3 regions of the Variovorax sp. H27-G14 genome follow, and region 1 is predicted to be linked to each of the others. Evidence: predicted binding sites of a transcription regulator. Region 1 holds the regulator's gene; each other region holds the start of a gene.
What was found. The regulator sigma-54, encoded in region 1, starts transcription at its own class of promoters, with help from an activator protein. The targets are predictions, from matches to a motif close to TGGCANGNAANCTGCTTT.
Positions count from the first base shown of each region.

Region 2: VLK31_RS24345 (MSMEG_0572/Sll0783 family nitrogen starvation response protein) is a predicted target of sigma-54. The motif match lies at 3,597-3,614, and genes of this name have one in related genera.
Region 3: glnA (type I glutamate--ammonia ligase) is a predicted target of sigma-54. The motif match lies at 4,429-4,446, and genes of this name have one in related genera.

Region 1 is NZ_JAYLVN010000028.1:40,867-48,426, forward strand. Features, by position in the region: gene argS (arginine--tRNA ligase) at 1-210, shown strand, start outside; gene VLK31_RS33630 (SPOR domain-containing protein) at 222-986, shown strand; gene VLK31_RS33635 (thiol:disulfide interchange protein DsbA/DsbL) at 1,151-1,798, shown strand; gene lptA (lipopolysaccharide transport periplasmic protein LptA) at 1,960-2,676, shown strand; gene lptB (LPS export ABC transporter ATP-binding protein) at 2,673-3,467, shown strand; gene rpoN (RNA polymerase factor sigma-54) at 3,486-5,114, shown strand; gene VLK31_RS33655 (phospholipase D family protein) at 5,134-6,816, shown strand; gene VLK31_RS33660 (LysE family translocator) at 6,854-7,516, opposite strand.
Region 2 is NZ_JAYLVN010000012.1:113,962-121,521, reverse strand. Features, by position in the region: gene VLK31_RS24365 (sll0787 family AIR synthase-like protein) at 1-348, opposite strand, end outside; gene VLK31_RS24360 (MSMEG_0567/Sll0786 family nitrogen starvation N-acetyltransferase) at 345-914, opposite strand; gene VLK31_RS24355 (MSMEG_0568 family radical SAM protein) at 917-1,999, opposite strand; gene VLK31_RS24350 (Nit6803 family nitrilase) at 1,962-3,050, opposite strand; gene VLK31_RS24345 (MSMEG_0572/Sll0783 family nitrogen starvation response protein) at 3,064-3,546, opposite strand; gene VLK31_RS24340 (PLP-dependent aminotransferase family protein) at 3,913-5,304, shown strand; gene VLK31_RS24335 (Rrf2 family transcriptional regulator) at 5,453-6,010, opposite strand; gene VLK31_RS24330 (DUF2254 domain-containing protein) at 6,202-7,521, shown strand; gene VLK31_RS24325 (cation:proton antiporter) at 7,541-7,560, shown strand, end outside.
Region 3 is NZ_JAYLVN010000001.1:159,420-166,979, reverse strand. Features, by position in the region: gene VLK31_RS00835 (YncE family protein) at 1-811, shown strand, start outside; gene VLK31_RS00830 (polysaccharide deacetylase family protein) at 795-1,607, shown strand; gene VLK31_RS00825 (sterol desaturase family protein) at 1,618-2,592, shown strand; gene VLK31_RS00820 (EI24 domain-containing protein) at 2,643-3,548, shown strand; gene VLK31_RS00815 (competence/damage-inducible protein A) at 3,545-4,345, shown strand; gene glnA (type I glutamate--ammonia ligase) at 4,492-5,907, shown strand; gene VLK31_RS00805 (hypothetical protein) at 6,066-6,569, shown strand; gene glnL (nitrogen regulation protein NR(II)) at 6,571-7,560, shown strand, end outside.

The DNA of each region.
Region 1 (7,560 bases):
ACTGCCGCGGCCAAGGATTTCGCCCCGCACGACGTGACCTTCTACCTGCGCGAACTGGCCGCCAGCTACCACAGCTACTACGACGCCGAGCGCATTCTGGTCGACGACGAGCAGGTCAAGCTGGCCCGCCTGGCGCTCGTCGCCGCCACCGCGCAGGTGCTGCACAATGGCCTCGCGATTCTCGGCGTCAGTGCGCCGAGCAAGATGTGAACCTCCCCAACATGAAGAAGACAACCAGACAACGCGGCAACATCGTCATCGGCCTGATCATCGGGCTGGTGCTCGGCCTGGGCGTCGCGCTGGGCATTGCGGTCTACGTGACCAAGGTGCCGATCCCGTTCGTGACCAAGACGCAAAAGGGCGGCGCCGAGCAGGACGAGGCCGAAGCCCGCAAGAACCGCGACTGGGACCCGAACGCGCCGCTGGCCGGCAAGGCCGGCGCGGCCAAGGCCGCCCCGTCCGCGACCGGCCCGGTCAACCCCGTCACGGGTGAGCCCGCCACCACCGCCGTGGCCCCCGGCACCCCGCCGCCCACCACCGCACCGCCGGTGCCCGTGGTGGTGGCGCCCAAGCCGCCGCGCACGGCGCCCGTGCCGGCCGAGGCCAACGCGTTGCCGGCGTCGAACGACCCGCTGGGTGACCTCGCCCGCGCCCGTTCGGGCAGCACGACCACCGCGTCGGCCGCGCCGACCAGCAGCAACAACGCCGGCAACAGCGTCGGCAACAACGCCGCCAGTTCGGGTGCCGATCCGTTCATGTACTTCGTGCAGGCCGGCGCCTTCCGCACCACCGACGACGCCGAGGCGCAGCGCGCCAAGCTGTCGCTGATGGGCGTGGAGGCCAGGGTCACCGAGCGCGAGCAGGCAGGCCGCACCGTCTACCGCGTGCGCGCCGGCCCGTTCAACAAGAAGGACGACGCCGACCGCCTGAAGGACCGCCTGGACGGCGGTGGCATGGAGTCGGCGCTGGTCCGCGTGCAGCGCTGACCCGGCGGCTGACTTCCTGACACCCTGACCCTGACACCATTAGCCCTTAAGCTTCGCGCCGCGGCGTTTGCCGCCACCATTCACGGCCCCGGGCGCGCCGGCGGCAGGGGAACTCCCCGCCGCGCGCCGGCTCAGTCTGCCGTACCAACTGGAGAACCCTTTCAATGAAACGTCGTGACTTTTCGCTGGCCGCCACTTCGCTCGGGCTGCTGTCCCTGGCCGCCAACCCGGCCCACGCCCAGGCGCGTGCGCCCAAGGCCGGCACCGAGTACCTGGTGCTCGACAAGCGCGCACCGGTCGACGCACCGGCCGGCAAGGTCGAAGTGGTCGAGTTCTTCTCGTACAACTGCCCGCATTGCAACGACTTCGAGCCGTCCCTCGAGGCCTGGGCCAAGACGCTGCCGAAAGACGTGGTGTTCCGCCGCATCCCGGTGCCGTTCGTGGGCAACGACGTAGAAGCCAAGCAGCGCCTGTACTACGCGCTGGAAGCCATGGGCAAGGTTGACGAATACCAGCCGAAGGTGTTCAACGCGATCCACGCGCAGCGCCAGAACGTGAACGGCGACGCCAACATCATTGCCTGGGCCGCGGCCAACGGCCTGGACGGCGCCAAGTTCAAGGAAACCTTCACCTCGTTCAGCGTGGCCAGCAAGGCCAAGCGCGCCACGCAGATGACCGACGCCTACAAGGTGGCCGGCGTTCCCGCGATGGCCGTGGCCGGGCGCTGGTATGTGGACGGCGAGACCGCCGGCAACATGACCAAGGTGCTGCAGGTTGTGAACTACCTGGTCGGCGAAGCGAAAAAAGGCTGACCCGACCCCCTTGCAGGGGGCAATGCCAGCAGCCGGGCAAAGCGCGGTTGCGCGGCAGTCCTGGAAGGGAAAGAGTGGCCCGCTTCGGCGGGCTTTTTCATCTGTGCGTGTGGGGCTGATGCAATCAGCCGCATACAATGCCGAGCAAGTTTCGTGCCTCTATGAAATTGCATTCTTACCCCACCACTCCCCTCCTGCATCGCCTTGGCCGCATGGCCGCCGCCGCGTTCTTGCTGGCCGGCCTCGCCTCTGGCGCGCTGGCCGAAACCGCCGACCGCACCAAGCCGATGAACATCGAGTCGGACGCCATGCGTTACGACGACCTCAAACAGACCAGCGTGTTCACCGGCAACGTGCTGGTCACCAAGGGCACCATCATCATTCGCGGCGCGCGCATGGACGTGCGCCAGGATGCCGAGGGCTACCAGTACGGCGTGGTCACGGCGGCGCCCGGCAAGCGCGCGTACTACAAGCAGAAGCGCAACGCGCCCGACGAGTGGATCGAGGGCGAGTCTGAAGTCATCGAGTACGACAGCCGCGCCGACAACGTCAAGTTCATCCGCAACGCCGTCATGCGCCGCCTGCTGGGCGCCACGCCCAACGACGAGAGCCAGGGCGCGCTGATCGTCTACGACCAGAGCAACGACACCTACACGGTCAACGGTTCCACCGTGCCGTCGAACACCGCCGTCAACGCGTCCGCCCCGGGCGGTCGCGTGAAGACCATCCTGACCCCCAAGGCCGCGACCGCGCCCGGTGCCGCGGGTGCAGCGGCCCCGGCCGGCACCAAGGCGCCGCCGACGGCACCCACTCCGGCGCCCGGCAAGGGCCTGCGCCAGAGCACCACGCTCAGTGACGAGGGAGAAACCCGCAAGTGATCGAAACCGCTGGAACGCACGACGCCAATGGCACGCCGGGCAGCCGCCTGGTCGCACGCGGCCTGAAGAAGAGCTACGGCAGCCGCACGGTAGTGAAAGACGTCTCGCTGGACGTGCAAAAGGGCGAAGTCGTCGGGCTGCTCGGGCCGAATGGCGCGGGCAAGACCACGTCGTTCTACATGATCGTGGGGCTGGTGCGCGCCGATGCGGGCGACATCACCATCGACGGCGAGCCGATCGCCCACATGCCGATCCACCGCCGTGCCCGCATGGGCCTGAGCTACCTGCCGCAGGAAGCCTCGATCTTTCGCAAGCTCACGGTCGAGGAAAACGTGCGCGCCGTGCTCGAGCTGCAAAGCGAGCCCGACGGCAACGGCAAGATGGCGCCGCTGTCCAAGCAGCACATCGAAGAGCGCTTGACCGAGCTGCTGGCCGACCTGCGGGTCGATCACCTGCGCGATTCGCCGGCGCTGGCGCTGTCGGGCGGCGAGCGCCGCCGCGTGGAGATTGCGCGCGCGCTGGCAACCCAGCCGCGCTTCATCCTGCTGGACGAGCCCTTTGCCGGCATCGACCCGATAGCGGTGATCGAGATCCAGCGGATCATCAGTTTCCTGAAGGAACGTGGCATCGGCGTGCTCATTACCGACCACAACGTGCGTGAGACGCTGGGCATCTGCGACCACGCGTTCATCATCAGCGACGGACATGTGCTGGCACAAGGCACACCCTCGGAGATCGTCGACAACGCCGAAGTACGCCGGGTGTACTTGGGCGAACACTTCCGCATGTAACGGAGGGTCGGGTTCTCAATGAAGCAAGGGCTGTCCCTTCGCGTCTCTCAACATCTGGCATTGACGCCCCAGCTCCAGCAGTCGATTCGGCTGCTGCAGCTCTCCACGCTCGAACTGAGCCAGGAGGTGGAGCAGATGCTGGACGAGAACCCGTTCCTGGAGCGCACCGCGGAAGAAGCGGCGCGCGAGGAGTTCGGCCTTGATGCTGCCGACGCGCCGGTGCCGCGCGACGACGCAGGAGGCAGCGGTGACGGCGACGGCGGCAGTGGCGGTGAAGGAGGCGAAAGCGACTTCACGCCCCCCTCCGCCAGCACCAGCACCACGTCGAGTGAAACCAGCACCGCCAGCACGGAGTCCGACGGCCCGGCCGCTGAAATCACCGAGCGCGAGCCCGACTGGGAAGGCGACGGCACCGTCGACATGGCCGCGCCCGACGACAGCGAATGGGGCAGCGACGCCCCCGCGCGCCAGAACAACCTGGGTGACGACGAACGCGCCGACGCCACCGAGCTCGCGCGCAGCCAGGAGTCGTTGCAGTCGTTTTTGCACCGCCAGGCGCTGAGCCTGCGGCTGACCGAGAACGACAGCGCCGCGCTGCGCTTCCTGATCGAATCGCTCAACGACGACGGCTACCTCGAAGACTCGCTGCCCGCGCTGGCCTCCGGCCTGGCCGGCGACGACAACGACCAGTTCGACGACCTGGTGCACCACTTTCAGGTGGCGCTGGGCCTGCTGCAGAGCCTGGAGCCGGTGGGCGTGGGGGCGCGCGACCTGGGCGAATGCCTGGGCATCCAGCTGCGCGCCCTGGCCAGCGAGAGCGAGACCGAGCAGTGCGCACTGGTGCGCAAGACCGCCCTGGCCGTGTGCAAGCAACCGATGGAGCTGCTGGCGCGGCGCGACTTCAAGCGCCTGGCCACGCTCACCCGCACCAACGAGGAGCTGGTGCGCTCGGCGCTGCAGATCATTGCGCGGCTGGAGCCCAAGCCGGGCCGGCGCTTCGTGGACGTGGAGCGCAACATCGTCATCCCCGACGTGATCGTCACCAAGACCGGCCGCGGCACCAACATCAAGTTCCGCGTCATGCTGAATCCGGAGGTCATGCCGCGCCTGCGCGTGCACGACATCTACGCCGGCGCGCTGAAGGCGCACAAGGGCGAAGGCAGCCAGGCGCTGTCGCAGCGGCTGCAGGAGGCGCGCTGGTTCATCAAGAACATTCAGCAGCGCTTCGACACCATCCTGCGCGTGAGCAACGCCATCGTGGAGCGGCAGAAGAGCTACTTCGTGCACGGCGAACTTGCCATGCGCCCCCTGGTGCTGCGCGAGATTGCCGACGAGCTGGGCCTGCACGAGTCGACCATCTCGCGCGTGACCACAGCCAAGTACATGTCCACGCCGTTCGGCACGGTCGAGCTGAAGTACTTCTTCGGCTCGGCGCTGGGCACCGAGACCGGCGGCAATGCGTCGAGCACCGCGGTGCGCGCGCTCATCAAGCAGTTCGTCAGTTCTGAAAGCATCAAGAAGCCGCTGTCGGACAGCCAGATCTCCGAGATGCTGAAGGAGCAGGGCATCGAATGCGCGCGCCGCACCGTGGCCAAGTACCGCGAAGCACTGCGCATTGCACCAGCCAATCTGCGCAAAGCGCTCTAACCAGGCACACCCCCAGGCCATGCGCACTTCGTGTCGCTTCGCCAACTCCCTTGCAGGGGCCAACACCTGCGGCCCGGCAGAGCCGGTTCCGCGGTGTTTCCCGCCACCGGTGGAATGGCCCCGCTGGTTGTCGGCGTTGCTCGCCTTGGTGGCCGTTCTGCTGTTTGCCGGCTGCGCCACCTTGCCCGACGAGGCACCGCGCCCCGCCGTCAAGGCCATGGCCGTATCGGGCGACACCGCGCTGGGCCGCATCGCGCTGGCCGCCCAGCCCGACCCCGACCTGAGCGGCTTTCGCCTGATGCCCGGCGGCGACTTTGCTTTCGACACCCGCATCCAGCTGGCCCGCCGCGCCCAGCGCACGCTCGACGTGCAGTACTACCAGATCGAGAACGACGAGACCGGCCGCTACCTGCTGCGCACCCTGCGCGACGCCGCCCTGCGCGGCGTGCGGGTGCGCCTGCTGATGGACGACCTCTACACCTCGGGCGAGGACGATCTGCTGCTGGCCTTTGCCGCCACCCCCAACGTGGAGCTGCGCCTGTTCAACCCGTTCCCGGCGGGGCGCGGCAGCATCCTGAAGCGCTTCACCGCGTCGCTGTTCGACTTCAGCCGCGTGAACCGCCGCATGCACAACAAGCTGTTCATTGCCGACGGCGCGATGGCGGTGGCAGGCGGGCGCAACATCGGCAACCAGTATTTCCGGCGCACGGCGGGCGAGAACTTTCTCGACCTCGACACCTTCGTGACCGGCGCGCTGATTCCGCGGCTGGGCAGCCTGTTCGACCAGTACTGGAACAGCGTCTATGTGCGCCCCATCGGCTCGGTGGTGGCCACCGACGTGCCGCGCGACGAATTGCAGCGCCGCTTCGAGGCCGCCACGGCACCCGACACCACGCCGCCCCCGCCGCCGCCCGCGCCCAACGACCTGCTGGGCTACAGCCCGATGGCCGACGACCTGGCAAGCGGCAAGCTCAACCTGATCTGGACCCTGGCCGAGGCCTACGCCGATGCGCCTGAGCGCGTGATCGGCAAGACGGCGTCCTATGGCGGCGTGCCGCTGCTGGACGTGGACAGCGTGCGCTACAACGTGGTCGAGCAGATGCGCCGCGCGCGCTCCGAGGTGACCATCGTCTCGCCCTACCTGATTCCGGGTGCCACCGGGCTGGAGGTGATGCGCGAGATTCGCCGGCGCGACGTCAAGATCAGCGTGGTCACCAATTCGCTGGCCGCCACCGACGAGCCGCTGGTGCACACCGCCTACCGCCGCTACCGCCCCGACATGCTCAAGCTGGGCGCCGACCTGTACGAGCTGAGCTCCAGCCGCACCCGGCGCAGCGTGCGGCTGGGCCTGTTCGGCACGTCGGTGGGGCGGCTGCATGCCAAGTCGGCCGTGATCGACCGGCGCACGCTGTTCGTGGGGTCGATGAATTTCGATCCGCGCTCGGAGTCGGCCAACACCGAAATCGGGCTGATCATTCACAGCCCCGAAATGGCGCAGCAGATGCTCAAGCTGCTCGACGTGCTCAAGCAGCAGGGCGCCTACAGGCTGCGCTTTGCGCCGGGCAGCAACGATTCGCGCATCGAGTGGACCAGCGAGGACGCCGGCCAGCTCACCGTGCTGACCGAGGAGCCCGACTCGGGGTTCTGGGACCGCACGATGCTGGAAATTCTGGCGCCGTTGACGCCGGAGAGCCTGCTGTAGCCGTTCCGGCAAAGGCAAGAACCGACAGCGACGTCGCTCAGTTGCCCCCGCGCAGGGCCGACCCAACCAGCCGCAGGCCCAATAGCCCCATCACGCCGCCGGCGGCGCGGTCGATCCAGGCCTTGTAGCGCAGGTAGGCCGAGCGCGGCGCCGCCGAGGACAGGGCCAGCGCCACCACGGTGTACCAGCCGGTCTCGATGCAGAAGATCACCGCCGGCACGGCCAGCGCCAGCGCGAGCGGCACGTCGTGCGGCAGAAAGGCCGCGAAGATGCTGGCGTAGACCACCGCCGTCTTCGGGTTGCTGACCTGGGTGGCCAGGCCGAACAGAAAGGTGCGCAAGGCGCGCCGCTGACTACCCTGCGCGGCGGGCGAGGTACCCAGCCCTTCCTGGCCCGCTCCCAGCGCCAGCGGCTGTCGCGCCCCCTGCCAGATTCGCACCCCCAGGTACACCAGGTAGGCGCCGCCGAAACCCTTGATGGCGAGGTAGAGCCCCGGCACCGCCAGGAACGCCGCCTGCAGCCCGGCCAGCGCCGCAATGGCGAACACCAGACCACCGGCGCCCATGCCCAGCGCGGCGGCCAGCCCGTCGCTGCGGGACGCCACCGCCGTGCGGGCGACCATCACGAAACTGGGGCCGGGGCTCATTGCGCCCAGCGCCATGGCGCCGGCGATGCCGAGCAGGGAAAGGGTGGTGTTCATTGGATGGAACGCTGGTTGGCGTTTGTCTCGGAGCTTGTCTGAGC
Region 2 (7,560 bases), on a different contig from region 1:
GTTCATGCCGGTGCTCCACAGCGCATCGACCACAGCGGTCGGGCGCCCGCCCATGGCGTAGATGTCGCTCACGTTGACCATCACGCCGCAGTAGCCCGCGAACCAGGGCATGCGCACGATGAAGTCTTCCACCAGCCCTTCGATGGCAAACAGCAGGTAGCCGCCGTGGCCGTCGGGAATGGCCGCGCAGTCGTCGCCGATGGGCACGGCCTGCGCCAGAGCCGCATGGCCGCCGGGCAGCGAGCGGCCGAGCGCGGCCACCACGTCGCTGATGTCGCGCTTGTGGGCAAAGCCGCGCGTGGCGCGCAGGGCGTCGGCAATCACATGCACGTTGTGGGCATCGGTCATGCCGCCACCTTCGCGCGCGTGACAAAGCCGCTCACCGGGTCGTGGCAGGGCGGGTACCAGGCCAGGTCGGCCTGCATCAGCGCATGCGGGCGGCCATGCACGCTGGTCTCTTCGAGCACCTTCCAGCCCAGCTTGCCGAACAGCGGCACGTTCTGCTTCTGTACCTGCGCGAAGAAGGCCTTGCAGCCGAGTGCATGGGCACGCGACACGGCCAGCCGGATCAGCGTGACGCCCAGGTGCCCCTGGCTGCGAAAGGCCGGATGCACCGCCAGGCGCGAACCCCACCATTCGCCTGCTGCCTGGTCGCCTTGGCTGCGGTGAATGCGCACCGTGCCCACCACCTGCTCCGGCATGCCGCCGTTGCACGACATGGCCACCAGCAGTTGCGCGCAGTCGTCGGTCGCGTCGCGGTCGTCGCGCGCGAAGATGCCCTGCTCGATGCAGAACACCGCGCGGCGCAGCGCCATGGCTTCGTCGCGCTCCCACTGCTGCGCGGCTTCGCGCACCAGGTACTCGGCGGGCGCGTAAGCGTCCGCCATTTCGCACAGGTCGTCGATGCACAGCATGATCAGCTCTCGCTTTCTTTTTCGTAGATCGACAGCGAGGAGCAGGCACCGCACTTGCCGCAGCCCGCCTTGATGTCGGCCGAGCGCAGGCCCGCCGCCACCACGCGCTCGCCCAGCGGCGCAAGCACCGACTTCATGAACTCGGGCGAGGGGGCGGGGTGGTCTTCCAGAGGCGTTCCGCTGATCGGCACGAAGGGCACGACGAAGGGGTACACGCCGCGCGCGAGCAACTGGTCGCAGGTGTCGAGGATGGCCTCGCGCGTGTCGCCCAGTCCGGCCAATATGTAGGTGCTGACCTGCCCGCGGCCGAACACGGCCACGGCCGCCTCGAACGCGCTCATGTAGCGCGACACCGGCACGCTGGCTTTGCCCGGCATGATGCGTTCGCGCACCTCGGGCGTGACCACTTCCAGGTGCATGCCCAGCGTGTCGATGCCCGCGGCCTTCATGCGGTGGAACCACTGGTCGTCGTCGGGCGGCTCGCACTGGCCCTGAATGGGAATGTCCACCGCGGCCTTGATGGCGAAGGCGCTCTCGCAGAGGATGGCTGCGCCGCGGTCGGTGGCGTTAGGCGTGCCGGTGGTCAGCACCATGTGCTTCACGCCGTCCAGCAGCACGGCGGCGCGCGCCACCTCGGCCAGTTGCTCGGGCGTCTTGCGCGCCACGGTGCGCCCGGCCGCGAGCGACTGGCCGATTGCGCAGAACTTGCAGCTCTTCTTGCGGCTCTCGTAGCGGATGCAGGTCTGCAGCACCGTGGTGGCCAGCACGTCGCTGCCGTGCAGCGTGGCAATGTGCGAGTAGGGCACGCCGTCGAAGGTTTGCATCGCGTAGAAGCGCGGCTGCTTCGGAAAGCTGATGCTGGCAATGGGAATGCTGCCGCGCATCACGCGGCTCATGCCTTGCGCGTCGGGTGCTTCGGCCGTGAAGGGCGAGTGCCAGGCGGTGGAGGTGTGCACCGGCACCATGATCGTGTGGCCGTCCACCGTCACGGCCTTGTGGTCCGAAGGGCCCGCGCCGCCGCGGCGGCTGGCAACACCGGCCGAAGGGTCAACCAGCCGCAACCCGAAGGACTGGAGCTCGGTCATCAGCTGCCGGCTGGCTTGCTGGGTTGTTGTGGTGGTCATGGTCGGTGCTCCCTGGAATGTGGGCTTGGGCTTGGGCTTGGGCTTGGGCTTGGGGTTGCGTGAGGTGCTGCGTGAGGTGCATCGGCACGGTGGTCTGCGCCGGCCGGTCGTTGATGGCGAGCGACAGCAGCTCGGGCCGTGCGTAGTGGCCGACCGAATCCATCATTCGCTTGCGCTTGGCGATGAGCGCCATGTCCAGGTCGGCGATGACCATGCCTTCGCCCTCGGTGAGCGGCGGCGCCAGGTGCTTGCCCTCGGGCGAGACGATGGCCGTGTGGCAGCCGCCGCGCAGTGCCTTCTGCAATTGCGCGTCGGGCGTGACCGAGCGGATCTGCTCGTCGGTGAGCCAGCCGGTCGCGTTGATCACGAAGCAGCCCGACTCCAGCGCGTGGTGGCGGATGGTCACCTCCATCTGCTCCGCGAAGATCGGGCCGACCAGCGAGCCGGGGAATTGCGCGCAGTGGATCTCTTCGTGCTGCGCCATCAGCGCATAGCGCGCGAGCGGGTTGTAGTGCTCCCAGCAGGCCAGCGCGCCCACGCGGCCCACGACGGTGTCGACCACCTTCAGCCCCGCGCCGTCGCCCATGCCCCAGACCATGCGCTCGTGGTACGTGGGCGTGATCTTGCGGCGCTTGAGCGCCAGGGTGCCGTCGGCGTCGAACACCAGTTGCGTGTTGTACAGGCTGCCGTGGTCGCGCTCGTTCACGCCCAGCACCACCACCATGTTGCGGGCCCGCGCGCGCTCGGCCACTGCCTGCGTGACGGGGCCGGGCACCACCACCGCGCGCTCCACCAGCTGCAGGTGCGGCGCGCCCTGCAGCACCGGCGGCAGCACAAAGCTGAAGTAGGGGTAGTAGGGCACGAAGGTCTCGGGAAAGACCACGATCTGCGCGCCCTTGGCAGCGGCCTCGTCGATGGCGCCGCACACCCGCTCGAGCGTGCCGTCGGGGCGCTCGAAGTCGGGCGCGATCTGAACCGCGGCGGCACGCACGGTGCGGGGTTTGGAAGCCATCGCTCGTGCCGCCTTACAGCGTCCAGGTGTCCAGAATGACCGCGCCGGCCTTCTTGTGCAGCAGCACGATGTCCAGCACGTCGAGCGGGTTGATGGGCTTGATGCCTTCGATGAGCGCGCCTTCGCCGTGGCCGTACAAGGCCTGCAGCGCGAAGCGGCACGCATACACCTTGCCGCCTTCTTCCATGAACTTGGTGATCTGCTTGTTGAAGTTCTGGTGGCCCGGAAAGGCCTCGTCGCCCAGCGTGGGAAAGCCGCGCTGCACGCCCAGCGTCACGCCGGGACCGTACAGCAGCACCGAGGTTTCGTAGCCCTTGCGGCGCAGGCGCGTGGCCTGCAGCAGGTTGACGAAGCCGATGGAGCCTTCGAAGGCCACGGTGTGGAAGGTGACGAGCGCCTTCTCGCCGGGCTCGGCCTTGACGTCTTCGAACACCTTCTCTTCGTAGTCGACAAGGAACTCGCCTTTTTCGTTGCGGGGGCGGGTGACTTTGGGCATGGGGTACTCCGGTTGGGGTGGTGGGTACGCAGGTCTTGCGTGCCTTTCTCTTTGCAGGCGATGTGCCAGCGGTTGGCGGCGGGCGTGCGATCAACTCGCGATCAATGCGTGGCGGTGCGGCCTGCATGGCGATGAAAATTTTTTCGGCACCCGAAAACGCGGTTGCACGGGCCGCCAGCAGTGGCTGCGTTGCACCGGTAAGACGCATGCGGCGTGCGATCAATGCACCCGATCAATGGGGTTGATCGCACCTGAAAGAAGCATTGGCTGCCTGAGGGGGAGCCCTTGTACAGGCGCGATTCCTGCGTGTTGATCGGTGGCCGCATGCAATCAATGAATGCAATCAACTTGGCAGGAGCCGCCCGCATGACCACCCTCACCGCCCACTGGCGCAGGCAACTGCGCACCACCGCCAAGCCGGCCTATCTGCTGCTGGCCGACTTGATCGCCGACGACATCAAGACGGGCCGGCTGGGCGTGCGCGACCGCCTGCCCACGCTGCGCGATCTGGCGAGCGAGCTGGAGCTGAACTACACGACCGTGGCGCGCGGCTATGCGGAGGCGCGCAAGCGCGGGCTGATCGATTCGCGCGCGGGCACCGGCACCTTCATTCGATCGGGCAGCCCCAGCCTTCGGCTGCGCGGCGGCAGCGGCGCCGAGATGACGATGAACATGCCGCCCGAGCCCGACGACCCGCACCTGATGGGCCGGCTGCACGACAGCGCCAGCCGCGCCTTCGCGCAGCTCGACTTTCACGACCTGCTGCGCTACCAGGACTTTGGCGGCACCGCGCACGACCGCGAGGTGGCCATGCAGTGGTTGCGACCCTTCGTGCCCCATGCGAGCGTGGACCGCATCCTGGTGTGCCCCGGCATTCATGCGGTGCTGACCGCGCTGTTCTCGCAACTGGCGCGCCCTGGCGAGCTGGTGTGCGTGGAGTCGCTCACCTACCCGGGCGTGAAGGCCATTGCGGCGCAACTGGGCGTGCAGCTGCATGCCCTGCAGATGGACGACGACGGCCCCATTGCCGATGCCTTCGAGCACGCCTGCAAAACGCTCAAGCCCAAGGCGCTGTACTGCAACCCGACGCTGCTGAACCCGACGGCGGCCACCGTGTCGCGCGCGCGGCGCGAGGCGCTGGCCGACGTGGCGCTGCGCTACGCGGTGCCGATCATCGAAGACGACGCCTACGGCATGCTGCCGCGCCAGACGCCGGCCTCGCTGGCCACTCTGGCGCCGGCGCTCACCTACTACGTGAGCGGTTTCTCCAAGTGCTTCGGCGCCGGGCTGCGCAGTGCCTACGTGTGTTCACCCACCGTGGTGCAGTCGCAGCGCCTGGCCGGCGCCATGCGCGCGACCACGGTAATGGCCTCGCCGATCACCAACGCGCTGACCACGCTGTGGGTGGAAGACGGCACCACCGAGGCCATGCTGCAGGCGGTGCGCGCGGAGTCGGTGGCGCGTCAGGTGCTGGCCCTGCGCTACCTGGGCGACAGCGGCCTGCAGGCGCACCCCGAGGGGTTCCATGCATGGCTGCCGCTCACGCCGGGCTGGAGCCCGGTGGAGTTTGCTTCTTACCTGCGCACGCAGAACGTGGGCGTGGTGGCCAGCGCCGCGTTTTCCACCGACGGCGACCCGCCCGACGCGGTGCGCATCTGCCTGGGCGGGCCGATGTCGCGCGAGCAGTGCGACCAGGCGCTGCGCCTCATCGCGGGCACGCTGGCGCACCCGCTGCATCCGCATGCGACGCTGCGCTGAGGCAGGCGTTCAAAGCGGAAGTGGAGCCCGGAAGTTCAGCGCGTAAGTGCAGCCCGGAGGTGCAGCCCGGAGGTGCAGCCACAGCGTGGCGGTCTGATGCGCGGGGTTGGCGCTGCGGGTGATGCTGGCGTTCAGGCCGTGCGAATGTTCAGCGCTTGGCGAACACGCCGTTCCAGGCGAACACCGAGTTCGGTGCGTTCACATGGCGCAGGCTGGGTTCGTGGCGCGGTGGGGGCGCCTTCTTGCGCACCGGTTCGTCGTCCACGCGCAGGCCCTTGGCCAGCTGGTCGTCGACCAGGCTCTGCAGCGTGACGGAGCCCAAAAACTCCATCACATGGTGCTTGGCCGAAGCCCACAGGGCCTCGGTCGAATAGCAGCCGACGTCGGCGGGGCCTGCTTTGTCGAGGGGAGCACCGGTGGCGGTGTCAGTCTCGGTGTCTGTGGTGGCCTGGCCGTCGACCGACGCCAGGATGTCCGCAACGGTAATTTCCGATGCCCGGCGCGTCAGCGTGTAGCCGCCGCCGGGGCCGCGGGTGGCCTTGATCAGCGCATGCTGGCGCAGTTTGCTGAACAGCAGCTCGAGCGAGGAGCGGGCAATGTGCTGTCGCCGGCTGATCGACGCCAATGGCACGGGGCCGTCCCTCTCGCGCAGCGCGACATCGATCATGGCCGTCAGGGCGAAGCCGCCCTTTGTCGTCAGACGCATGGAGTATTCCTCGTGGATGGCCTTGCATGGCAAGGCGGTGAAGGGGTGTCCGGCACGCAGCGTGCGGGACAGGTACGGCCTGTAGGTGTCTGAAAGCCCTGAAAAAGTTTCCGGCGCTGTTTTCGGCCGGTTTGCGATAAATGGACTCGAATAAACTTCGTCGGCAGCTCCGCCCCCTTGACCCCACACCCATGATCGCCAGGCTGCGCAAACTCACCAACCAACTCGCCGAAACTTTTTGGCTCGTTCCCGGCGCCATGGTGCTTGGCGGTGTCTTGCTGGCCCTCGCGTTGTTGGGCATGGACCAAAGCGGCCGCTTGCCTGCCTGGTTGACCGACAGCCACTGGCTGTACAACGGCGGCGGAACGGGCGCACGCACCCTGCTCGGTGCGATCGCCTCGTCGACGATCGGCGTCGCCGGCACGGTGTTCTCCATCACCATCGCCGCGCTGTCGCTCGCAGCCGGCCAGATGGGGCCACGCCTGCTGCGCAATTTCACTCGCGACCGCGGCGTTCAGGTCACGCTCGGTGCCTTTCTCGGCACCTTCTCCTACGCTCTGATGGTGCTTCGCAGCGTCAGAACGCAGGAGGAGGGTTCTTTTACCCCGCACCTTGCGCTGACGGTAGGCGTTCTGTTGGCCTTCGCCTGCGTGGCGACGCTGGTCTACTTCGTGGGCCACATGGCCAATCGGATCAACGTCGACACCGTCATCGAACTGGTGAGCGACGACATCCGCAACGCAATGAACGCCGTGGTGACGGACAAGCCGCAACCAGCACCTCCGCCCGCGACGTTCTGGGCCAACGCGACGACCATCGTGGATGCCCGGCGCGGCTACCTGCAGCAGCTCGACGAAAAAGGCCTGGCCGACTGGGCTGCCAGGCACGGCACGGCGGTGCTCCTGCTTGCCCGCCGGGGTGACTACATATTTCCCGGCGCACCTGTTGCCTTGATGTCGGTTCAGGTTCCCGACGCCGAGCAGGCCATTCGCAACGCGACCGCGCTGGGTGCGACACGCGGCAGCGAAGGTGATGCCGAGCATGCTGTGCGGCAACTGGTGGAGGTGGCTGTGCGGGCGCTTTCGCCAGGCATCAACGACCCGCACACTGCGATGAGCGTGCTCGATCGCCTGGGCGCCGCACTGTGTGATCTTGCCGGCAGCCATCTCCCCGGTGGCGTGACGATGCGCCAGGAAGCGGTCGCACTGGTGGTGCCGAACGTGACCTACCGCAGCCTGGCCGATGTCATGTTCCACATGATCCGGCAGAACGCCGCGGGGAGCACGGCGGTGATGGTCCGGCTGCTCGACGTCCTGACGGCAGTGATGGCATGCGAGAACGACAAGGACCGGCAGTCAGTGCTGCTGAACCACGCTGACCTTGTCTGGTCGGACGCGCAACGCGAAATTCGCAACGCCTCGGATCTGGCCGATGTCGGCCGTCGCCACGAAACGCTGCTGCGCACCATGGCCCACGGCGCGCTGGGGGCCATAGGCGCACGCGGGCTGTAGCACGCCGGAAAGACACGCCATGCTCGACATCGCCGCAAT
Region 3 (7,560 bases), on a different contig from region 1:
GCCGCACCACCTGTACATGACGCCCGACGAAAAGTCGGTCATCGTGGCCAATTCGGCCGGTGATTCGCTGACCTTCCTCGACCCCAAGACGGCCACCGTGCAGCGGGTGGTGTACGGCATCATCGATCCGTACCAGCTGCAGTTCTCGCGCGACATGAAGTGGTTCGTCACCGCTGGCAACCGCCTGAACCACGTGGACGTGTACCGCTGGGACGGCAAGGAGCTGAAGCTGGCCAAGCGCATTGCCAGCGGCAAGACGCCCAGCCACATCTGGATCGACAACACCAGCACCATCGCCTACGTGACCATGCAGGACAGCGACGAGATGATTGCCGTCGACCTGCCCACGCAAACCGTGAAGTGGCGCACCGCCACCGGCCCGATGCCGGCCGACATCTTCGGCACGCACAACGACAAGACCCTGCTGGTCGGGCTGACCGGCGGCGACGGCGTGCAGGTGTACGACGTGGCCGGCGCAGAGCCCAAGCTGGTCGGCAAGATTCCCACCGGCAAGGGCGCCCACGCCTTCCGCTCGGCCGGCGACGGCAAGACCGTGTTCGTGAGCAACCGCGTGGCCAACACCATCAGCCGCATCGACCTGACCACGCTCAAGGTGGTGGCCAGCTACGCCGTGCCCGGCGGCCCGGACTGCATGGACGTGTCGGCCGATGGCAAGACGCTGTACGTGACCTCGCGCTGGGCCAAGAAGCTCAGCGTGGTCGACCTGACCACGCAAAAGGTGGTGCGCCAGGTCAACGTCGGGCGCTCGCCGCACGGCGTGTGGACGCTGGACCATGGCAAGCGCACGTAAACACGCCGGCAGGGCGCTTGCGCTGCTGCTGGCCGCAAGCACGGTGCCCGGCGCCTGGGCGGCGCAAGGCGCGGCCACCTGCGAAAAACCGCTCTACCTGACCTTCGACACCGGCCACATGGGCATTGCCCCGCTGGTGGCCGACGTGCTCAAGCGGCAGAACGTGCGCGTCACCTTCTTTGCCGCTGCCGAGCGCACCCAGACCGACGGCAACAGCCTGGACGACCAGTGGGCGCCGTGGTGGAAGGCCAGGGCGGCCGAGGGCAACGAGTTTGGCTCGCACACCTACGACCACGCCTATTGGCGCGCCGACGTCAAGGGCACGCCGCCCAGCTTTCGCATCAAACCTTCGGCCGGACCACAGGACGGCAAGGAGTCGACCTGGAGCGCGGCCGAATACTGCGCCAACATCCGCAAGTCGTCCGACCGGCTGGCCGCCATCACCGGCAAGAAGCCGCTGCCGCTGTACCGCGCACCGGGCGGCAAGACCTCTCCCGCGCTGCTGGCCGCCGCCGAGGGTTGCGGCTACAAGTACGTGGCCTGGGCCCCGGCCGGCTTCCTGGGCGACGAGCTGCCGAGCGAAAAATTCAGCAACGCCAGGCTGCTGACGCAGGCGCTGGACACCATTCGCCCCGGCGACATCCTGCTGGCGCACCTGGGCATCTGGTCACGAAAAGACCCGTGGGCGCCCGCCAACCTAGAACCGCTGATCGTCGGCCTGAAGGCCAAGGGCTTCTGCTTCGAAACCCTGCGCCAGCACCCCGACTTTCGTGCCTGGATCGCATCCCAGCCTTGAGGTTCTTGTCGTGATCGAGTGGTTGACGGACATTTTTTCGACGCTGCAGGGCTGGTTCTTCGAAGCCGTGGTTCAGCCTCTGGTATTCGCCGTGGGCCTGGGCGGCTGGACCGAGGACGCCTTCGACGCCACCGGCTGGCTGCTGGTGGGCGCCATTCAGATCGTGGTGCTGATCGCGATCATCGGGCCGCTGCAGCGCTGGCGCGCGGTGGAGCCGGTGGTCGATCGGCAGGCCATCCGCATCGACGTGCTGTACACGCTGATCCACCGGCTGGGCCTGTTCCGCCTGGCCATCTTCTTCACGCTGCAGCCCTTCTTCGACGACGCCATGGGCAGCCTGCGCACGGCGGGGTGGGGCACCTTTCACCTGGACGAGGTGTGGCCGGGCGTGACCGACGTGCCGGTCTTCGCGTTTGCGATCTACCTGGTGGTGCTCGACTTTGTGGGCTACTGGATCCACCGCGGCCAGCACCAGTTCAACTGGTGGTGGGGGCTGCATTCGCTGCACCACTCGCAGCGCCAGATGACCATGTGGAGCGACGACCGCAACCACCTGCTCGACGACATCGTGCACGACACGCTCATCGTGGTCGTGGCGCAGCTGATTGGGGTGGCGCCGGGGCAGTTCATTGCCTTCGTGGCGTTCACGCAGCTCAGCGAGAGCCTGCAGCACGCCAACCTGCGGCTGAGCTTCGGCAGGCTGGGCGAGCGGCTGTGGATCAGCCCGCGCTTTCATCGCCTGCACCACAGCATCGGCCTGGGCCACGAGTCGAACGGCAAGAGCACGCTGGGCGGCCACAACTTCGGCGTGCTGCTGCCGTGGTGGGACATGATGTTCGGCACCGCCAACTTCGAGAACCGCTACGACCCCACGGGCATCCGCGACCAGGTCGAGCCCGCTGCCGACGGCCACGTGCGCGACTACGGGCGCGGCTTCTGGGTGCAGCAGTGGCTCGGCCTGAAGCGAATGGTCGGGCGCGGCTGAGGGGCTCCGGCCCCTGAAAGCCTCGCCCGAGGCGTTATCCTCGCTGCCTCATGCGCCTGCTCCTCGACTCCTTCTGGCGCGCGGTCGCCTATTGCATGCTGCCGCGCGTGATCGTGCTGTCGTTGTTGCCATTGGGTTTGATGGTGGTGCTGGCAGCGGTGTTCGGCTATTTCTACTGGGAAGCGGCTGTGGCCTGGACGCACGGCGCACTCGACGCCTGGCCGCTGCTGTCGAGCTTCTGGGCCTGGATCGGCCGGCTGTTCTCGGGCGATGTCACCGGCATGCTGGCGCCCCTGATCGTGGTGCTGGCCGCCACGCCGCTGATCGTGGTGGTGTGCCTGCTCATCGTGGCCGGCTTCATGGCGCCGGCGCTCACCAAGCTGGTGGCCGAGCGGCGCTTTCCCTCGCTCGAGCAGAAGAAGGGCGCCTCTTTCTTTGGCAGCGTGATGCGCTCGCTGGGCGTGACGGTGCTTGCGCTGGTGGCCCTGGTGGTGTCGATGCCGCTGTGGCTCATTCCGCCGCTGGTGCTCATTCTTCCGCCGCTCATCTGGGGCTGGCTCACGTACCGCGTGATGAGCTTCGACGCGCTCGCCGAACACGCCAGCCCCGAAGAGCGCGCTGCCCTGCTGCGCGCGCACCGGCTGCCACTGCTGTGCATCGGCGTGCTGTGCGGCTACCTGGGCGCGGCACCGAGCATCGTGTGGGCGTCGGGCCTGCTGTTCGCCGCTGCTTTCTTCGTGCTGGTGCCGATCGCCATCTGGATCTACACACTGGTCTTCGCCTTTTCGGCGCTCTGGTTCGCTCACTATTGCCTTGACGCGCTCGGGCAGTTGCGGGCCCAGCGCGCGGTGGCTGCGGCAAGCTCGGCGTCAACCGCCAGCGGCATGCCCGCCCTGGAAGCCGCCCAGGTCGCCGAAGCCAACAAGGCTGCTCTTTCTCAATGGGGTTCACCATGACACGCGCATTCGGTCTCATCGTCGTCGGCGACGAGATTCTTTCCGGCAAACGCGCCGACAAGCACATGGCCAAGGTCATCGAACTGCTCGCCGCGCGCGGCCTGCAGCTCAGCTGGGCCGAGTACGTGGGCGACGAGCCCGCGCGCATCACCGCCGCGCTTGCGCGCGCCTTTGCGTCGGGCGACATCGTCTTCTCGACCGGCGGCATCGGCGCCACGCCCGACGACCACACCCGCCAGTGCGCGGCCAAGGCGCTGGGCGTGCCGCTTGCGCTGCACCCCGAAGCCGAGCTGCTGATCCGCGAACGCATGCAGGACACCGCGCGCGAGCAGGGCGTGCCCTACCAGCCCGACCGCTCCGACAACGTGCACCGGCTCAACATGGGCGTGTTCCCGCAGGGCGCCACACTCATCCACAACCCGTACAACAAGATCCCCGGCTTCAGCGTGGCCGACGTTCATTTCGTGCCGGGTTTCCCGGTCATGGCGTGGCCGATGGTCGAATCGGTGCTGGACGCTCGCTACGCCGATCTGTTCACGCTGAACGCGGTCGCCGAGAAGTCGGTGATCGTTTTCGGTGCCATGGAAGCCACGCTCACCCCGCTCATGCAGGCCATCGAGGACCAGCACGCCGGCGTCAAGGTGTTCAGCCTGCCGAGCGTCGATCACCCCCAGTACGGGCGTCATATAGAGCTGGGCGTGAAGGGTGAGCCCGGCCTGCTCGGCGCGGCCTATGCGCAACTGATCGAGGGCCTGCACGGTTTTGATGCCAAGCTTGGTCCCGAATTGGTGCGTTAATGTATACGGCACCGAATTGGTGAATTCCCGCCTTTATTTGGGGTTTGCAGCGGTCATCAAAGCCGTATCGGCTGAGGTGACAATGGCACAGAAACTGCATCCCTCGTCCCTGTATTCCTAACCACCATCCAACTCAGGAGAAACTGATGGCAAAGACCGTCGCCGATGTACTCAAGCTCGTCAAGGAAAACGAGGTCAAGTTCGTCGACTTCCGATTCACCGACACCCGTGGCAAAGAGCAGCACGTGACCGTACCGGTGTCGCATTTCGATGAAGACAAATTCACCTCGGGCCACGCATTCGACGGCTCGTCCATCGCCGGCTGGAAGGGGATCGAAGCTTCGGACATGCAGCTCATGCCCGACCCGAACACCGCCAACATCGATCCGTTCTTCGAAGAGACGACGATGATCCTGACGTGCGACGTGATCGACCCGGCTGACGGCAAGGCCTACGAGCGCGACCCGCGCTCGCTCGCCAAGCGCGCGGAAGCCTACATGAAGGCCTCGGGCCTGGGCGACACGGCTTTCTTCGGGCCGGAACCCGAATTCTTCGTGTTCGACGGCGTTCGCTGGAAGAACGACATGTCGGGCTGCTTCGTGAAGATCGACTCCGAAGAAGCCTCGTGGAACACCGACAAGGAATACGAACACGGCAACACCGGCCATCGTCCGGCAGTCAAGGGCGGCTACTTTCCGGTTCCCCCGGTCGACAGCTTCCAGGACATGCGCTCGGAAATGTGCCTGGTGCTCGAATCGCTCGGCATCCCGGTCGAAGTGCATCACCATGAAGTGGCCAACGCCGGCCAGATGGAACTCGGCACCAAGTTCAGCACGCTGGTTCAGCGCGCCGACTGGGTTCAGCTGCAAAAGTACGTGATCCACAACGTGGCCCACGCCTACGGCAAGACCGCCACCTTCATGCCCAAGCCCATCGTTGGTGACAACGGTTCCGGCATGCACGTGCACCAGTCGGTCTGGAAGGACGGCAAGAACCTGTTCGCAGGCGACGGCTACGCCGGCCTGAGCGACTTCGCTCTGCACTACATCGGCGGCATCATCAAGCACGCACGTGCCCTGAACGCCATCACGAACCCCGGCACCAACAGCTACAAGCGCCTGGTGCCCGGCTTCGAAGCACCGGTGAAGCTGGCCTACTCGGCCAAGAACCGTTCGGCCTCGATCCGCATTCCGTTCGTCGCCAACCCGAAGGGCCGCCGCGTGGAAGCGCGCTTCCCCGATCCGCTGATGAACCCGTACCTGGGCTTTGCCGCGCTGCTGATGGCCGGCCTGGACGGCGTGGAAAACAAGATCCATCCGGGCGAAGCCGCCAGCAAGGACCTGTACCACCTGCCGCCGGAAGAAGACGCGCTGATCCCGACCGTGTGCCACAGCCTCGACCAGGCTCTGGAATACCTCGACAAGGACCGTGCGTTCCTCACCAAGGGTGGCGTGTTCACCGACTCGTACATCGATGCGTACATCGAGCTGAAGATGCAGGAAGTCACGCGCTTCCGCATGGCGACGCACCCGGTCGAGTTCGACATGTACTACTCGCTGTAATCGCTCGTCGGCAAGCAGCCTTTTCCCTCGGTCCGCCGAGGGAAGTAAGACAAAAGGACGGCCTCGGCCGTCCTTTTGTCTTGCTGCGGAACATCTGGTCACTCCGGGCGTCGAATTGCATGAAAATGCGCCTTTCTCGCGCCCTCCAACCGATACACATGAAGACTGCTCCCCTCATTTTCCTGGCCGGTTCATTGATCGCGCTCCCCGCACTGGCGCAAGAACGCGTCTGGCGTTGCGGCAACGAATACACCAACAACGCGACCGTGGCCCAGCAAAAGGGTTGCAAGGTCCTGGAAGGCGGCAACGTCACCGTCGTGCAGGGCACGAAGGCGTCGGGCGGCGGCTCTGCGTCATCGGGCTCCTCGGCTGCACGTGCGCCAGCCGGCAGCCCGCGCGTCGAGGGTGTCGACCAGCGCGCCCGCGACGGCGAGGCCCGCTCGGTGCTCGAGTCGGAGCTCAGAAAGGCAGAGTCCCGCCAGGCCGAACTGCAGAAGGACTACAACAACGGGGAGCCCGAGAAGCAGGGCAGCGAGGCCAAGAACTACCAGAAGTACCTGGACCGCGTGGCCGAAATGAAGGCCGAGCTGGCGCGCAACGAGAGCGACATTGCCGGCATCCGCCGCGAGATTGGCCGACTGCCCGTGAAGCAGCCGCAATAACATGGTGTTCGGGAAGAAGGCGAACGGCGCCAATCCGCGCTTCCAGTCCTTCGACCTGCTGTCCACGCTGATTGCGGTGGTCAACAGCAACGGCTCCGTGCTGTTTGCCAACGCAGGCCTCGAAGACGCACTGGGCACCTCGCGACGCACCCTGGAGGGCTCGCAGTTCGGCGCATGTTTCCATGAGCCGCAGGTGCTGCGCACCGCCATCGACGGCGCCGCCAGCAACGACTTTGCCACGCTGCGCTACGAGGCCTTTCTGCGCCGCGTGAACCACGAGCTGATGCCGGTGCAGGTGACGCTGGCGCACGGCGACAAGAAGGGCGAACTCATCATCGAGATGTCGCCGCTCGAGAACCAGGTGCGCCAGGACCGTGAAGAGCGCCTCATCGACCAGGCGCAGGCCAACAAGGAGCTCATTCGCAACCTTGCCCACGAAATCAAGAACCCGCTGGGCGGCATTCGTGGCGCGGCGCAGTTGCTGCAGATGGAGGTCGAGTCGCGCGACCTCATCGAATACACCCAGGTCATCATTCATGAGGCCGACCGGCTGCAGACGCTGGTCGACCGGCTGCTGGCGCCGCACCGGCGTCCGCACGTGGTGGGCGACGTGAACATCCACGAGGTGTGCGAGCGTGTGCGCTCGGTCATCCTGGCGGAGTTTCCGCGCGACCTGCACATCGAGCGCGACTTCGATGTGTCCATTCCCGAGTTTCGCGGTGACCGCGAGCAGCTCATTCAGGCCACGCTCAACATTGCGCACAACGCGGCGCAGGCCCTCTCGGAGCGCCGCGCGGCCGGCGACGCGCAGATCGTTTTCAAGACGCGCGTGGCCCGCCAGGTGATCTTCAACAAGCAGTGGTATCGACTGGCACTGGAATTGCATGTAATCGACAATGGACCGGGTGTGCCGGACACGATCAAGGACCGCATCTTCTATCCGCTCGTCTCGGGCAGGGAAGGCGGAACCGGGCTGGGACTGACGCTCGCA